Regions from separate parts of the Peptoniphilus sp. HCN-40583 genome, predicted to be linked through region 2. Evidence: a T-box and tRNA genes for the amino acid it is inferred to sense, from the RefSeq annotation. Region 2 holds a T-box; the other holds one or more tRNA genes.
What was found. The T-box of region 2 lies ahead of serS (serine--tRNA ligase). A T-box ahead of a tRNA ligase gene usually reads a tRNA of that ligase, here a tRNA-Ser.

Region 1 (7,697 bases), on a different contig from region 2:
ACCTTTGCTTCAGCAACGACATCTTCGGCGTTTTCTTTCGCCTTTTCGATGGTCTTGTCGATGCCTTCTTTGACCTTGAGGCCTCCACTAACGGTGGAAACTGCTAAGTTCTTTACTGCATTGGATTTGAGAATTTTGTCTCCGACTACGCCAAGCACAACGCCGGCGCCTAAACTGATTAACTTCTTTTTCATAATAATCACCTCTTTGTTCCGTATCATATCACCTTTATTATCATTTATCAATACTATTTTTACAATTTCTTAAAATAATTTTTGCCTGCTATGTACAACTATCGGTAATCTACTTATTTCCAACGTTTTCTTATATACAATTGTTTTGCGTTTTTAGGAATATTTGCCCTTTATGAATTGCTAACTGATATTGATAGGCGTCATCCTATATGATTTCGACTTTGTACCTTTATTTCATTCGAATCCGTATCCGGTGCACGCTCGTCCAAAGGGTCGTAAAATTTATATTAAAAGATAAATGCGATCATTTAGCCCTTTTTGCTTCTGTACGTTTTTCCGCACCGTCGCTTCTTTTCCCTTTCTCGGTCGTAAAGTTTCATCTTATGAAATTTTTTAAACGATAATTATACTCATCTTATCAACTTAAAAAATCGACGATTTCTCGTCGATGCTTTATTGGCCGTAGCTCTTCAGTTTTTCGAGAACTTCATCGATTTTCTCTTCGGGAATGAATTGAATGGGCTTTTGCGTCGCTAAGGCGGTCATATACATAAAGGCGCAAAATTCCAAGTCCCGAGTCAGGCCCATGGCTTCTTTTAAATTTTTCCCGCCGGCGATGAGGCCGTGATTGGCGAGGATCACCGCTTTAGACGTATCACCCATGGCGTTTACCGCCGACCGGGCCAAGGCTTCGGTGCCGAAAGTTTCGTATGGCGCAAGAGGCACAGTTGCAGCCCCCGACGATGCGATTAAATAGCTGATCGGTCCCAAATCTTCACCCAGAGTGGAAAAGGCGCTGATGTAATTGCTGTGGCAGTGAATGAGGGCGCGAATATCGGGGCGGGCGCGGTAAATCGCCGCGTGCATATGCCATTCCGAGGAGGGCTTACGCTCGCCGCCTAAAATATTGCCCTCTAAATCCATGCGTACAAGGTCGCTTTTTTTAAGGCTGTCGTAGGCCATGCCCGACGGCGTAATAAAAAAGCTCATGCTGTCGTCGCTTCTGACGGATAAGTTTCCGCCGCTGCCGAAGGTGAATCCCTCTTTTACCAAGGTCAGGCCGTATTGAATGAGGTCATTTCTGTCCTTTGTTTCCATAATTATTTAAGTCCTCCTTGCCACATTATACGCGGGCGGCGATTCACTCGCAAGGCAAAAAGCGTGTATAATGATGATGGTGATATTATGAAAAACCATTGGTCCGTACGAAAGCTGGTGGCCTTTACCCTCCGAAGCGGCGACATCGACAGCGGCTTTTTGTCTCACAAGCGGGCACAGGAAGGCATTCGCCTCCACCAAAAATTGCAAAGGGCCTATCCGCCTTCTTTTGAATCGGAGGTTGAGATTTCAGGCACCGTGGCCTACGACGGCGGCGAAATCCATTTGGAAGGCCGCATCGACGGCGTCGACGAAAACGCCCATCTTTTGGATGAAATTAAGTCGACGGTCTACACGAAAGAAGCCATCGACGAAAGGCCCGACGAGCTTCACTGGGCCCAGCTAAAGTGCTACGGCTACCTCTACGCCAAGGCCAAGGACCTCGATGAAGTGCATCTGCGCCTCACCTACATTCGCATCGAAGACGAGGATGTGTTTCGCTACGAAAAATGCCTTTCCTTCGACGAGCTAAACACCTTTATGGACGAGGTTATGGCGCGATTTCAGCGGATTCAAAAACGCCTCACCGATTTCGAGGCCCTGTCTCTCGCCTCGGCAAAGGCACTCAATTTTCCTTACGACAATTTTCGCCCGGGCCAGCGGGACATGGCCGTGGCGGTTTACAATATGATTCAAACAGAAGGCACCCTCCTCGCCCAGGCACCGACGGGCATCGGCAAGACCATTGCCACCTTGTTTTCCGCCGTAAAGGCCGTGGGCGAAGAGCTATTAGAGGGTGTTTTCTACGCCACCGGCCGCTCCACGCAAAAAACCGTGGCCACGGAAACATTGGCCCTTCTACGCGAAAAGGGGCTGCGCATCAAAAGTACGGAGCTTGTGGCCAAGGAGAAGGCCTGTTTAAACGACGTGCTCAGCTGCACGCCTCAGGACTGTCCTTACGCCAAGGGCCACTACGACCGCCTTCTCGACGGCATGACCGATATTTACGATCACGCCGATTTATTCGACGGGCCCACCGTGGCCCGCTACGCTGAGAAGCACCGACTCTGTGCCTTTGAATTCGCCTTGGACCTCAGCAATCTTTCTTCGATTTTAATCGGCGACTACAATTACGTCTTTCACCCGAAAAGCTATTTGGAGCGCCTCATGGAAGATCGGGACCGCTTGAAAGCCACCTGTCTCCTCGTGGACGAGGCCCATAATTTAATCGATCGGGGCCGAGATATGTACTCCGACAGCCTCTCCGTAGAGGAGCTGGAGGCCGTGGACTACCCGACGAAAAAAATCGAAGCCCTTGCCGACGATTTGGCGGACAAGATTCGTACCGTGTCTTCCGCGGAAGACAGGACCTACGATGGCTTAGACGATGACTTTTCAGAAGCCGTGGAGGATTTCATTGACGAGGCGGCGAGCTTTCTTGCCCGACTGAAAAAGGAGCCGGATGAGGATTTTCTCGAACTCTACTTCCGCCTCTTGGATTGGCAGAATTTAAACCTTTATTACGATGAAACCCGCTTTACTTTCTTCGTGCCGGAGAAAAACAAGCTGCAACTTTTGTGCTTGGATCCGTCGCAGGTGCTCTCCGCCCGGCGAGAGTTGTTTCAATCGGCGGTGTATTTTTCCGCCACCCTTTCCCCCATGGACTACCACGGCCACTGCTTAGGTGCGGGAGAAGCACGAAAAACCATGGTCTTGGACAGCCCCTTCGATCCCGCTCATCTCTTGATTTTGCATCCGCCCCATTTATCCACCAGGTACAAGGATCGCGAACGCACCCTTTCAGAGATCAGTCGCTACTTACAGGCCTTTTCCACGACGCGAGAAGGCAATTTCATCCACTTCTTTCCCTCCTACGCCTACAAAAATCAGGTCTATTCCGCCTGCCAAGCTTGGGAGGAAAGCGGCCACGATCAGGCGCGGGCCATGACGGAAAAGGCGCGGGCCGATTACATCGCAAGGTTCAGAAACGAACGCCCGGTTCACGGCTACAGCGTCATGGGCGGCGCTTTTTCCGAAGGGGTGGACCTCTCCGGCGAAGCCCTCATGGGCGTGAGCATCCTCACCTTGTCTCTGCCCGGCCTCTCTCGGGAGCGGGAGCTCATTAAAAACCGCTTCAATCAGCTGGGAAAAGACGGCTACGCCTATGCCTACACCTATCCCGGGCTCACGAAAGTGGTGCAGGCCGCCGGGCGCATCATTCGCTCCCATAGCGATCGAGGCCAACTTCTTCTTTTAGACGACCGCTACCTGCGCCCCGACATTCGCAACCTGCTTCCCGCCCATTGGCGGATTGAAACCGTCGATTCAGTGGATGATATGATAGAAAAGATAAACGCATTTTGGAGGTAAATATGACATTGCACATCTGTTTAGTTGAACCTGAAATTCCCCACAACACCGGCGCCATTGCCAGAAGCTGCGGTCTGACGAAAAGCGTGCTGCATTTGGTTCGGCCCCTGGGCTTTTCCGTCGACGACAAGCATTTAAAACGCTGCGGCCTGGACTATTGGGATCTCGTGGACATCCGCTACCACGACAGCATCGAAGAGGTCATGGAAGAATACAAAGACCACCGCTTCTTCTTTGCCTCCACCAAAGCCCATAAGCGTTACAGCGACATTGAATTTCAAGACGGCGATTTTTTGGTCTTCGGCAAAGAAACCAAGGGCCTGCCCGAGCCGTTATTAAAGGCCCACGACGAGACGGCCATTCGCATTCCCATGCTGAAGGATTTCGGCCGCAGCTTAAATCTATCCGTGTCCGTGAACATTATTCTCTTTGAAGCTTTGCGCCAATTGGATTACCCGGGGATGTCCTGATGAAAAATAAAGATTATATTCTGCAAGCCCTGAAAGAGGCCGACGATTATCTCTCCGGCGAAGACATGGCCGGAAAATTAAACATCAGCCGCGCCGCCGTGTGGCAGGCCATAAAAGCCCTGAGGCAAGACGGCTACCGCATCGACGCCGTCACCAATCGTGGCTACCGCTTATTCGAAAACCACGAAGCACTGGATGCGGCGATCATTAAAAAACACTTGAAAAGCGAGTTAAAAGACGTGGCCGTCTTGGTGAAAAACAGGGTGGACTCCACCAACGACGCGATCTTCAGAGAAGACGCACACGCACCCCTTCCCTCTTTTTCCTTTATGGCGGCGGAAGAGCAGACGGCGGGCAAGGGCCGCGTAGGCAAATCCTTCCTCTCCCCCTACGGCATGGGCCTTTACCTCTCGACAATTATTCACGAGGGCGACGTATCCGATCCCGCACTGCTTACCATAACCGCAGCCGTAGCCCTAAAAGAAGCCTTAATGGCGCAAACCGACGAAGATATAAAGATTAAATGGGTCAACGACCTGTACTGCAATCACAAAAAAATTGCCGGCATCCTGACAGAGGCGAATTTTTCCGGCGGCAAAGCCCGCTACGTCATCGGCCTGGGCATTAACATTACCACGCCGGAAGGCCTATTCGAAAAACAATCCCTCCCTACCGCCGGCTCCCTTGGGGCCGCAATATCCAGAAACCAATTGGCTGCGGATATCGTCAACGCTCTGCATACTTGGATTCAGCGGCCCATCGATGAAATCCTGAACGCCTACCGCAAGTACAACCTTACCATCGGAAAAACCATTCGCTTCGCCAAAGGCGACATCGAATACACCGGCGTGGCCGAAGCCATCGACGACGACGGCGCCCTTCTCGTCGCCGTTGAAGGCCGCACCCTTCGCCTGTCTGCCGGGGCCATTTCCATCGAAAGCGATTGGTAGGTTTGCAAATTTTGAACTTTCCCTTGACAACAAACCAATTCCACCTTATAATCATATACTGTAATCCAATGGAGAGATGGTTGAGTTGGTTTAAGGCGCTCGCCTGGAAAGCGGGTATACGTTAATAGCGTATCGGGGGTTCGAATCCCCCTCTCTCCGCCAGGAAAAGTTTGCCATGCTAGATGGGGAATTAGCGGCGCCCTGTAACTTGTAATCCGCTACAACAAGATTGAATTCCCGATCCAGCGCATTTCTTTTGCGGCCTGCCCGAGAAAAGTGATGTTGATGTGTGGGTCCTACGCAATAAGCCCTTTCGAACCGTGTCAGGTCTTGACGGAAGCAGCACTAAGGAAGTCCGCTTATGTGACGTAGATTCGCCTACGCTGAGTTAACTCTCTCGGTAACGCGTGGAAGACTTGTGCAAAGTCGGGTGCATGGCTACATATAAAATTGCGGTTCTTCGGAACCGCTTTTTCTTTGCAAAAAATTCCCACACAAAAAGCCCCTTCCGCTTTCACGCAGAAGGGGCCGTTTTTGTTGGCTCTATAATATCCGTTGGGGAGTAACCTCCTCAATGGATATTTTTGTGCAAAAAGATAGCACTTGTTTTCCCAATTTCTCACCACAAATTAATAAAGGGGGTCAAACAAGCGCAAAACAATATTACAACAATTCTTTTAGGAATCCAAGATGTCGATGTAACCGGTGCTTCAAAAAACGTTTTATAACAATAATAATGTGTGCCATTCACGAGCGGCTATGCCCCATTGTAGTTCCTTCCACGTTCAAGGGGTGCAATTGCTTCAAGATGCCCGATGCGATAAAAACACGTGCTCCTTCTCACGGAAAAGGTACATTATTGTTCTAAAACTTTACAACCCTATCGCAGACTGACTCTAAAAACTCAACATCATGGGATATTATTAAAATCAGCTTGTCTTTTTCCTTAACTTTCTTTATGTTTTTAGCTACTATTTTCATATTTCTATAGTCCAATCCACTGGTTGGCTCATCGAAAAATAGGATTTTCTTGTCGGATAGTAAAGCGGATAAAATAATCACTCTCTGTTTTTGTCCTCCTGACAAGGTGTGAGGATTTCTATCACCAATGTTTTTTAACTCCATGTCTTTTAGCCAAGTATCTAAAACATAATCATCTTTAATATTTGATGTTAATACTATTTCATCTTTAACGCTGTCTGTGAATAACTGATAGTTCACTTCCTGCATAATAAGCAGGCTCTCATTTAGCCTACTTTTTATATTTAAATTCTCACCATCTCTTAAAATTTTCCCTTTATTATCTTTGTATAAGCCACATATGATTTTTGCTAATGTAGACTTCCCAATTCCATTTTCTCCAACAATCCCAATAATATTCCCATAGCTAAATTTAAGATCCTTAATGGACAAAATTGTTCTGGTACTTCTTTTGAACATCAGATTTTTTAACTCTAATAAAGTCCCTTTATTTGAAGTTTCAAAATCATCAAATCTTTCAATGGCTTTATAATCAGAATGCCTAAGTCCCGTTCTCATTCGTTCATCTTCACTTAGATTTTCAATTTCGTCCATACTATATTCTCTGATGATTTTTCCATCCTCTAAGTATATTGCTCTATCAACAATGTCTATTAAATACCACAGCCTGTGTTCTGCAATAATAATAGTTTTTCCTAAAGATTTAAGCTTTTTTATTGTAAGCGATAGTTCTTTCATTGACTTTATGTCTAAGCTTGAAGATGGTTCATCAAGAATAAATATCTCTGGGTTTAATGCGTAAATGCTTGCTATAGCAATCTTCTGCTTTTCTCCTCCGGAAAGACTGAATATATTTTTATTCATCAAGTTTTCAAGATGAAGCTCTTTTTCAACTTCTTCAATTCTTTTGTTAATTACTTCCCTTTCTATGCCGTAATTTTCTAAACCAAAAGCAATTTCATCGGTTGTATTGGTTGTATAAAATTGTGTTTTGGGATTTTGGAAAACCGTGCCTACACTCTTAGATAATTTATAAATTGGTGTGGTAAATATATTCATACCATTGACCATAACACTGCCGGAAATGTCCCCATCATAAAACTCGGGTATTATGCCATTCATAAGCTTTAAGAGAGTCGACTTTCCACAACCACTTCTACCACATAGAAGAATGCATTCTCCTTTTTTTACAATTAAATTAATGTCTTTTAATGAGTAATTAGCTCCTCCCTTGTATTTAAAACTTAATTCTCTAATTTCAATCATAAGTCCCACCCCGACACTTTCATAAATATTACTATTGATAAAATTAAAATCATAAGAATTAGAACACCAATGTCATTTTTTCTAAACTTAATCAGGTATCTACTTGTTTTTTGAACAGGAGCATCAAGCCCCCTTATAATGGCTGATTGAGAGAGCTCATCCCCAATTTCTATCACACTTACGAATAAGGGTACAAAAAAGTACTCCATAATTAATGTTGGTTTCCTTATTAAATTTATTAAGTTGAAATTAATTCCTCGCGTTTTCATCGCCATATTTATATGACTCCATTCGTCTTTAATGGTAGGCAAACATCGAAATATTACAGAAATCATTATGAGCGAGTCTTTTGAAAGTTTTAATTTTTG
Region 2 (7,697 bases):
ACTCTTTTCAAATAGGCGATCGCCGCATGATATCAGTCAAAGATTTTTCGAAAGAAATGGGCTGGGTCTATAGCATCGATCGTAATAATTACATTTGGGGCGGAGATAACCCACCCGAAATCGGCGTTCTTGTAACGGAACCTGCAACGGGGCGTGAAGTTATCTTCCATGGCCGCGGAATCCAATGTGATGGCATGTATTTGGATCAAAGCACAAGTATGGAATATGTTAACAGCAGCCTTACCGTCGATGGCGATTATTACATTCCTCTACGAGAGCTGGTAACAGGTCTTCATTGGGCCGGTGATTTTAAAGAAGAAGATAGCGACGTCTACTTTAACGAAGATCGCGTAAATACGAAGTATAACATTGTTTACCGATTCGACACTGACTCCTTCGATCCCGATCAAGAACCCATTTATGATACAAAAACATCTACTGTTAACAGACTTGAATATATTGACTACCATTACCGCATCATGCCCATGAATAAAACGCCTGAAGAATTTAATAAGTACATGGAAAGTACCTCTTATAAAAAACCGAAAGATGAATCCACCCTTTTCCATATGAATCTCTTCCAGCTAAGACCTAAAACCCATTCGGTCATCTTATTCATAGGAGAGTAAGGATATTTTTATCCCCACCAAAAAGAGGCGCCACCTTTACGATGGCGTCTCTTTTATTATTTCAAAACTTCGATTTTTTCCTTGAAGCCCATGTAGGGACGGAGGACTCCCGGAATAAAGATGGATCCGTCTTCTTGGTAGTGGTTTTCCAAGAAGGCGATGAGCATTCTCGGCGGTGCGACGACGGTGTTGTTCAGGGTGTGGGCCAAATAAAGTTTGCCGTCTTCGCCGCGGATGCGGATGTTTAAGCGGCGAGCTTGGGCGTCGCCTAAATTGGAGCAGCTGCCCACTTCGAAGTATTTTTGTTGACGGGGAGACCAGGCTTCTACGTCGCAGCTCTTGACCTTCAGATCCGCCAAGTCGCCGGAGCAGCATTCCAAGGTGCGCACGGGGATGTCCATGGTGCGGAAAAATTCCACGGTGTTTTGCCAGAGCTCGTTGTAGAAGTCTTTGCTTTCTTCCGGCTTGCAGATGATGATCATTTCTTGCTTTTCGAATTGGTGAATCCGGTAGACGCCGCGCTCTTCGATGCCGTGGGCGCCCACCTCTTTTCTGAAGCAGGGGGAATAGCTGGTGAGCTTGTGGGGCAAGGTGGCTTCTTCCGTAATGGAGTCGATGTATTTACCGATCATGGAGTGTTCGCTGGTGCCGATAAGGTACAGGTCTTCCCCTTCGATTTTATACATCATGTTTTCCATTTCGGCAAAGCTCATGACGCCGCTGACTACGTCGCCGCGAATCATAAAGGGCGGAATGTGGTAGATGTAGCCTTTGTCGATCATGAAATCACGGGCGTAGGACAAAATGGCGGAGTGCAAACGGGCGATGTCGCCGCGCAGGTAGTAGAAGCCGCTGCCCGAGGTTTTTCTCGAGCTGTCCAGGTCGATGCCGGCCACGGATTCCATAATGTCCACGTGGTAGGGCACTTCATAGTCGGGCACCACCGGTTCGCCGAAGCGTTCCAATTCCACGTTTTCCGTGTCGTCTTTTCCGATGGGCACGGTGTCGTCGATAATTTGGGGAATGACCAGCATAATTTCGCGAATGCGTTCGGATTTTTTGCCTTCTTCCAGCTCCAATTCTTCGATGCGGTCGTTAATGGCTTTCACTTCGGCCTTTACTTTTTCCGCTTCGTCTTTTTTGCCGTCTTTCATTAAGCCGCCGATGGATTTCGACAGGGCGTTGCGCTTGGCGCGCAGCTCGTCGCCTTCGGTTTTTGCCGCACGATTGGCCACATCCAGTTCCAGCACTTCGTCGACGAGGGGAAGTTTGTCTTCTTGGAATTTCTTTTTGATGTTTTCTTTTACCAGTTCGGGGTTTTCACGAATCATTCGAATGTCTAACATAATTACCTCCATAAAAAAAGCCGCCTCATCCCCCATGGGACGAGACGGACCCGCGTTGCCACCCAAATTAACCGTTTCCGGTTCACTTCATTGTCAGGCTCAAAGGCGGATTCAAAGATTGCTCCCGCCTGCTCGCACCAACCGCAGGCTCTCTTTCGGGTTACATCTTTTACTGCTCCTCATCGTCGCCTTATATCGTTGATGGTAGTATACCACAGCTGTGGTAAAAAAGGTAGGCAACAATTTTTTCAATTAAAAAAAGACGTCCTTGCGGAGAACGCCTTTTTTGTGTCCGATTTTATTCGGGTTGTGCAGCGCCGGTGGGGCATACAGCTGCGCAGGAACCGCAGTCGATGCAAGCATTTTCGTCGATGGAGAAAATGCCGCCTTCAGAAATGCAGTCTACGGGACATTCGGGTTTGCAAGCGCCACAAGCGATGCAAGCGTCAGTAATTTTATGTGCCATAATTTTACCTCCTAGATTCTGTTAGGTATGTGCAGCGTGCTTGTACCTAAACACATTATGTTTTCTTTCTGAAGTCATTATATCATTACCACCGAGGATTTCAAGGGCTAATTGAAAAAAATACAATCTTTTCCGACGATTTTTCACATATCATAGTAAATCAGTTTGAATTTTGCAGTCACGTTGCAATAAAAAAGGATGCCGAAGCATCCTCTTTATCATTTACTATTAGTGGCTGTGGCTGTGATCGTCTTCGTGGTCACAGCTTGCCGTCCCGCAGTGGGAGCAGCCGCAGCATCCGCCTTCTTCATGGGATTTTCGCATGGAGCGGACAGCGCCGAAGATGGCCAAGCAGACGACAGCCAGTACAATAATCGTACCCATAGTTCCTCCTTAGTTTAATTGTTCTCGACCGATGGGTACGTCCTTGACTTTGGGTTTTCTTACGATGGCCCAAATCATGACTGCCAGAAGGACAAAGGCCACGCCGGTCCATACAGTGAAGGAACCGCCGGTGATCAGTTGTCCGATTTGGAAGACGATGAGGGCGATGGCATAAGCGAAGCCCGTTTGAAAAGCCAGGGCGAACAGGGTCCAGAATTTCGATTGCATTTCCTCGCGAATGGCGCCGGTGGCGGCGAAGCAAGGAACGTTTAATTGGTTAAAGAGCATAAATGCCAATGCGCCGAGGAAGGTAAATTGGGTGGCGACGAAGGCGTTTAAGTTGGCACCTTCGGCGACACCGTTGATGATGCCGTAGGTGGAAACAACAGCTTCTTTGGCCACGAGGCCGGTGATGCTGGCCACGGTGGCTTGCCATGTGCCGAAGCCCAAGGGAATGAAGATGGGGGCAATGATTTTACCAAGTGCAGCGAGAATGCTGTCTTGGTTTTCCGCAAATTCTACGAATTCGCCGTGGACGGAGATGTTTTGCAAGAACCAGATGACGATGCTGGCCACGAGAATGATGGTCCCGGCCTTTTTCACGAAGGCTTTGCAGCGGCTCCATACGCTCTTAAATACATTTTCTGCCGAGGGAATGTGGTATTCCGGAAGTTCCATAACGAAGGGTGCCGGATCGCCTTGGAAGATCGAGGTTTTCTTCAGCATTAAGCCCGCAATAATAACGGCGATGATGCCGGAGAAGTAAGCGATGGGCAAGAAGTACCAGAAGCCGAAAGAGGCGACGAAGAGGCCGATAAGGTTCACTTTCGCCCCGCAAGGCATGAAGCTTGTGACGACGACGGTCATGCGGCGGTCGTTTTCGTTTTCGATGGTACGAGTGGCCATGATCCCGGGAACGGAGCAGCCGGTACCGATAAGAATCGGGATAAAGCTCTTGCCGGAGAGGCCGAATTTTCTAAAGATTCTGTCTAAGATAAATGCGATACGGGACATGTAACCCACATCTTCCATAATGGCGAGGAAGAAATACAGGGTTGCGATCAAGGGCAAGAAGCCTAAGACGGCGCTGACCCCGGCAACGATCCCGTCCATAACGAGGGATTCAAGCCACGGTGCCGTATTCATTGACGAGACGACATTGTTGATGGCATCGGCGACGTAGGTGCCCAGCAAGGTGTCGTTGACCCAGTCGGTAACGGGGCCGCCGACGAGCTTGGCACTGATGTAGTAGATGCCGGTCATGATGATGACGAAGATAGGCAGGGCCAGGACACGGTTGGTGACCACGGCGTCGATTCTGTCGCTGGTGCTCATGCCGCGCTTGCCTTGTTTATAATTGCCTTCGACAATGCCTGCAATGGCATTGTAGCGCATTTCCGTCATAATGCCTTCGCCGTCGTCTTCGTAATAGTCTTCCAACTCCGAAATGACGCCGGCAATCTTCTTTTCTTCATCGGCGCTCAGATTCAGCCCGAGCTTTTGATCGCCTTCGATGAGTTTTAATGCATAGAAGCGCTTAGACTCCATGGCTGCTATGGAAGGAGCGATGTCGTAAATGGCTTTCGCCGCATCTTCCAAATGCTCATCGTAGTAAACGTGATTTTCAGCGGCTGTGGCTTGGACTTTTTTCGCCATTTCCATTAAGCCGTCGAGATTTTCCTTCTTTAATGCGGAAATTTCAACAACCGGTGCGCCCAGTGCTTTTTCAAGACCCGAACGATCGATGACATCGCCTTTGTTGCGAACGACGTCCATGCGGTTTACGGCGACGACGACGGGAATGCCCAGATCCAATAATTGGGTGGTTAAGTAGAGGTTACGCTCTAAGTTCACGCCGTCGATGATGTTGATGATTACTTCCGGTTTTTCGTTTAATAAATATTTCCGACTTACCACTTCTTCAAGTGTGTAAGGGCTTAAACTGTAAATACCGGGAAGGTCAGTAATGGTAATGCTTGTATCCTTTTTGTACTGTCCTTCTTTCTTTTCGACGGTTACCCCCGGCCAGTTCCCGACAAATTGGTGGGAACCGGTCAAGGCATTAAATAGGGTCGTTTTCCCGCTATTCGGGTTGCCCGCTAATGCAATTTTCACGCCTCTTCCTCCTTCGGCCCTTGAGCTTCTTCAACTTCCACAAGCTCCGCATCGGCCTTTCTAAGGCTCAATTCATAACCGCGCACGGTTAATTGAATGGGGTCCCCCAAGGGAGCAAATTTTCTTACGAACAACACGGTGTTCTTCGTAATGCCCATGTCCATAATGCGGCGCTTCAATGGGCCTTGCCCATTGATCTTTTTCACCACGTAGTACTTGTCTACCGACGCTTGATTCAAGTTCATGCTACACCTCACACTGTGATACGAATACATTCAGCCAAATCTTTGCCCAAGCCGACGCGTACGCCTTTGATGATGACGATCAGCGACCCCTGAACCTCAGATACAACACGACAATTGGCACCTTCCACAAACCCCAGGTTTTGCAAGTGGGTAATTTGGCTCTTGTCCAATTTTTGATCCCGCACCCTTAGCACCTTCAGATCCACGTTTTTCGGCGCAACGATTAAATTCATATGCATCTCCTTACAATAACGGTTATCAGTCAAGAGCCAAAAGAAAAAGACACTTGCCTTCCAATGAAAATTTATTCCATAACAAAGATTATACCATTCGACTATGTCCCTTTCAAGAGAATAAGAAAGATTCTTATTCTATTTTACCGCTAAATCCACCAAAAAAGTGTTTTTCACTGCAGAATCTTTTCTCCTCCCTTTTCTATACTGGTGCCTCTGTCCGTTATCGATTTCATCCCTCTTTTTTCACTTATCATTTTAAAACGAAAGAAGCCCGGCATCTGCCGGACTCCTAAATTTAATTATTTTTTCCTTCTATGGACCTTACACTTTCTAACATGTCTTCGATGGCTTCATCGATGGCCCGGCTATATTGTCTGTCTTTTGCAAACTCGGCAAATACATAGTTTCCATTTCGATAATCCAATAGTCGGTCGCCGACATTCTCCGACGGCTGCGAAATCAATTTTATCGTAAACAACGTCGCCGGTGTCTCTGAATACTGACCCATAAATTCCTTCCAAGAAACAATGTACTGTCCGTGGAAATCCACCATCTCAAATTCTTCTGGTACGATCGCTTTCAAACCCACGTTGCTCAGTTCGGTATAGGAATTCTTCGACTCCTCTTCTCCCCTATTTCCGGCAATGATGACGACGCGGTTCTTGCCGTCCCATTCAACTTTTGCCCCGAAAGCCTCTTGCACAAAACGCGCAGGGACATAGATTTTGTCCTTTTCAGAGAAAGGTGCGACATCCATGGTTTTTGTTTCTTTTTGCACTCGATAGTTCTTGTCGCCAAGTGTCATGGCTACCTGAATCCCATCTTTTTTGATTAGGACAGATTGTTTGTCCGAATCCACCGTTACAGAATAGGAAAGAGATTGCTCCAACTGCTCGAGAGGTAAAAAGGTTCGCCCCTTCCGAACCGGAGCCATTTCTTCAACACCGTACTGACTCGCATTTTGATTAATCCCGTTAATGTACACGGTAATCGCCTTCGGTCCCTGCGCATGGGATGAAAAAGGTGCGAGCATCAAACACAAGATCATAACTAAAGTGATTTTTCTTTTCTTTGCCATAAAATCTCCTCCTTTTTTAATTTAAAGCTACATTACAAAAATGATCCGGCGTCGCCCTTAACGCTGACCCTTTACTATCTAAATTTTAGTATATAGTATATTCTTTTTTTCAAGTGCGTGTCATTCGCTCGTTTGCTATTTCAGTTATGGAAGTAAAGAGCCTATTCTTATCAAATAAAAAACACGCGGATATCCGCGCGCTTTTACGAGAATGTGAAGTACAGAAAGACGATGAGGCCCAGAACGATTCTGTAGGTACCGAAGATTCTGAAGTCCCGCTTTCGGATGTAGTCCATGAATTTTTGAATGACCACCACGGCTACGACGAAGCTTACCACGGCGCCCAAAAGGATTAAGAACCATTGGAAACCGCTGAAAGCCAGGCCGTTTTTCACGATTTTTAATAAGGTGGCGCCGAACATGGTGGGAATGGCGAGGAAGAATGAAAATTCCGCCGCCGCCCCGCGGCTCGCGCCGAGTAAGAGGGCGCCTAAGATGGTGGCGGCACTTCGGCTCGTGCCGGGCACCATGGCCAAACATTGAAAGAGGCCGATGGCAAAGGCCATGGTGTAGGGAATGGCCTCGACGCGTCCGACTTTCGCCTTCACATGGTTCATTTCGCTGCGATTTTCGATGACGAGAATAAGGATCCCGTAGATCAGCAAGGTGGCGGCCACCACTTGAGGCTTAAAGAGGTGCTCGTCGATGAAGTCGTCGAACAAAAAGCCCAACACCGCCGAGGGGATCACCCCGACGATGACCTTGAGCCACAGCATGAAGGTGTCTTTTTCCGCCACGACTTTTCCCTCTTCCCGCCGAAAGGGCCAGAGAGTTGAAAAATACAGAACCACCACGGCCAAGATGGCGCCCAGCTGAATGCACACGTCAAAGGCATTTTGAAAGCTTTGGGGCTCGAGGCCGATAAATTCGTGGGCCAAAATCAAGTGGCCCGTGCTGGAGATGGGAAGAAATTCCGTCACCCCTTCCACGATCCCCAGTAAAATAACTTTAATAATATCCATTGTTCCTCCATTAGGATTGCAGGTTCACAAATTTCGTGTATTCGCCCTTAAACAAGAGTTCCACCGTGCCCGTGGGGCCGTTTCTGTGCTTGGCGATAATGAGCTCGCCCAAACCCTGTTTGTCCGTGTCGGGATTGTAGTATTCGTCCCGATAGAGGAACATGACGATGTCCGCA

Region 1: it encodes a tRNA-Ser, which carries the amino acid that the T-box ahead of serS (serine--tRNA ligase) is inferred to sense. The anticodon was not compared.

What each region holds. Positions count from the first base shown of each region.
Region 1 covers NZ_JBBKBU010000006.1:56,374-64,070, reverse strand. Annotated here, with positions in the region: gene WKT05_RS03350 (DUF6110 family protein) at 1-194, opposite strand, end outside; gene WKT05_RS03345 (class II aldolase/adducin family protein) at 648-1,292, opposite strand; gene WKT05_RS03340 (helicase C-terminal domain-containing protein) at 1,380-3,662, shown strand; gene WKT05_RS03335 (tRNA (cytidine(34)-2'-O)-methyltransferase) at 3,665-4,132, shown strand; gene WKT05_RS03330 (biotin--[acetyl-CoA-carboxylase] ligase) at 4,132-5,082, shown strand; tRNA gene WKT05_RS03325 (tRNA-Ser) at 5,153-5,244, shown strand; RNA gene ffs (signal recognition particle sRNA large type) at 5,256-5,520, shown strand; gene WKT05_RS03315 (ABC transporter ATP-binding protein) at 5,947-7,329, opposite strand; gene WKT05_RS03310 (energy-coupling factor transporter transmembrane component T) at 7,326-7,697, opposite strand, start outside.
Region 2 covers NZ_JBBKBU010000008.1:59,144-66,840, reverse strand. Annotated here, with positions in the region: gene WKT05_RS04020 (copper amine oxidase N-terminal domain-containing protein) at 1-629, shown strand, start outside; gene serS (serine--tRNA ligase) at 686-1,975, opposite strand; T-box leader at 2,008-2,170, opposite strand; gene WKT05_RS04010 (DUF362 domain-containing protein) at 2,274-2,441, opposite strand; gene WKT05_RS04005 (FeoB-associated Cys-rich membrane protein) at 2,670-2,825, opposite strand; gene feoB (ferrous iron transport protein B) at 2,835-4,940, opposite strand; gene WKT05_RS03995 (FeoA family protein) at 4,937-5,185, opposite strand; gene WKT05_RS03990 (FeoA family protein) at 5,194-5,418, opposite strand; gene WKT05_RS03985 (copper amine oxidase N-terminal domain-containing protein) at 5,717-6,499, opposite strand; gene WKT05_RS03980 (undecaprenyl-diphosphate phosphatase) at 6,703-7,521, opposite strand; gene dnaB (replicative DNA helicase) at 7,532-7,697, opposite strand, start outside.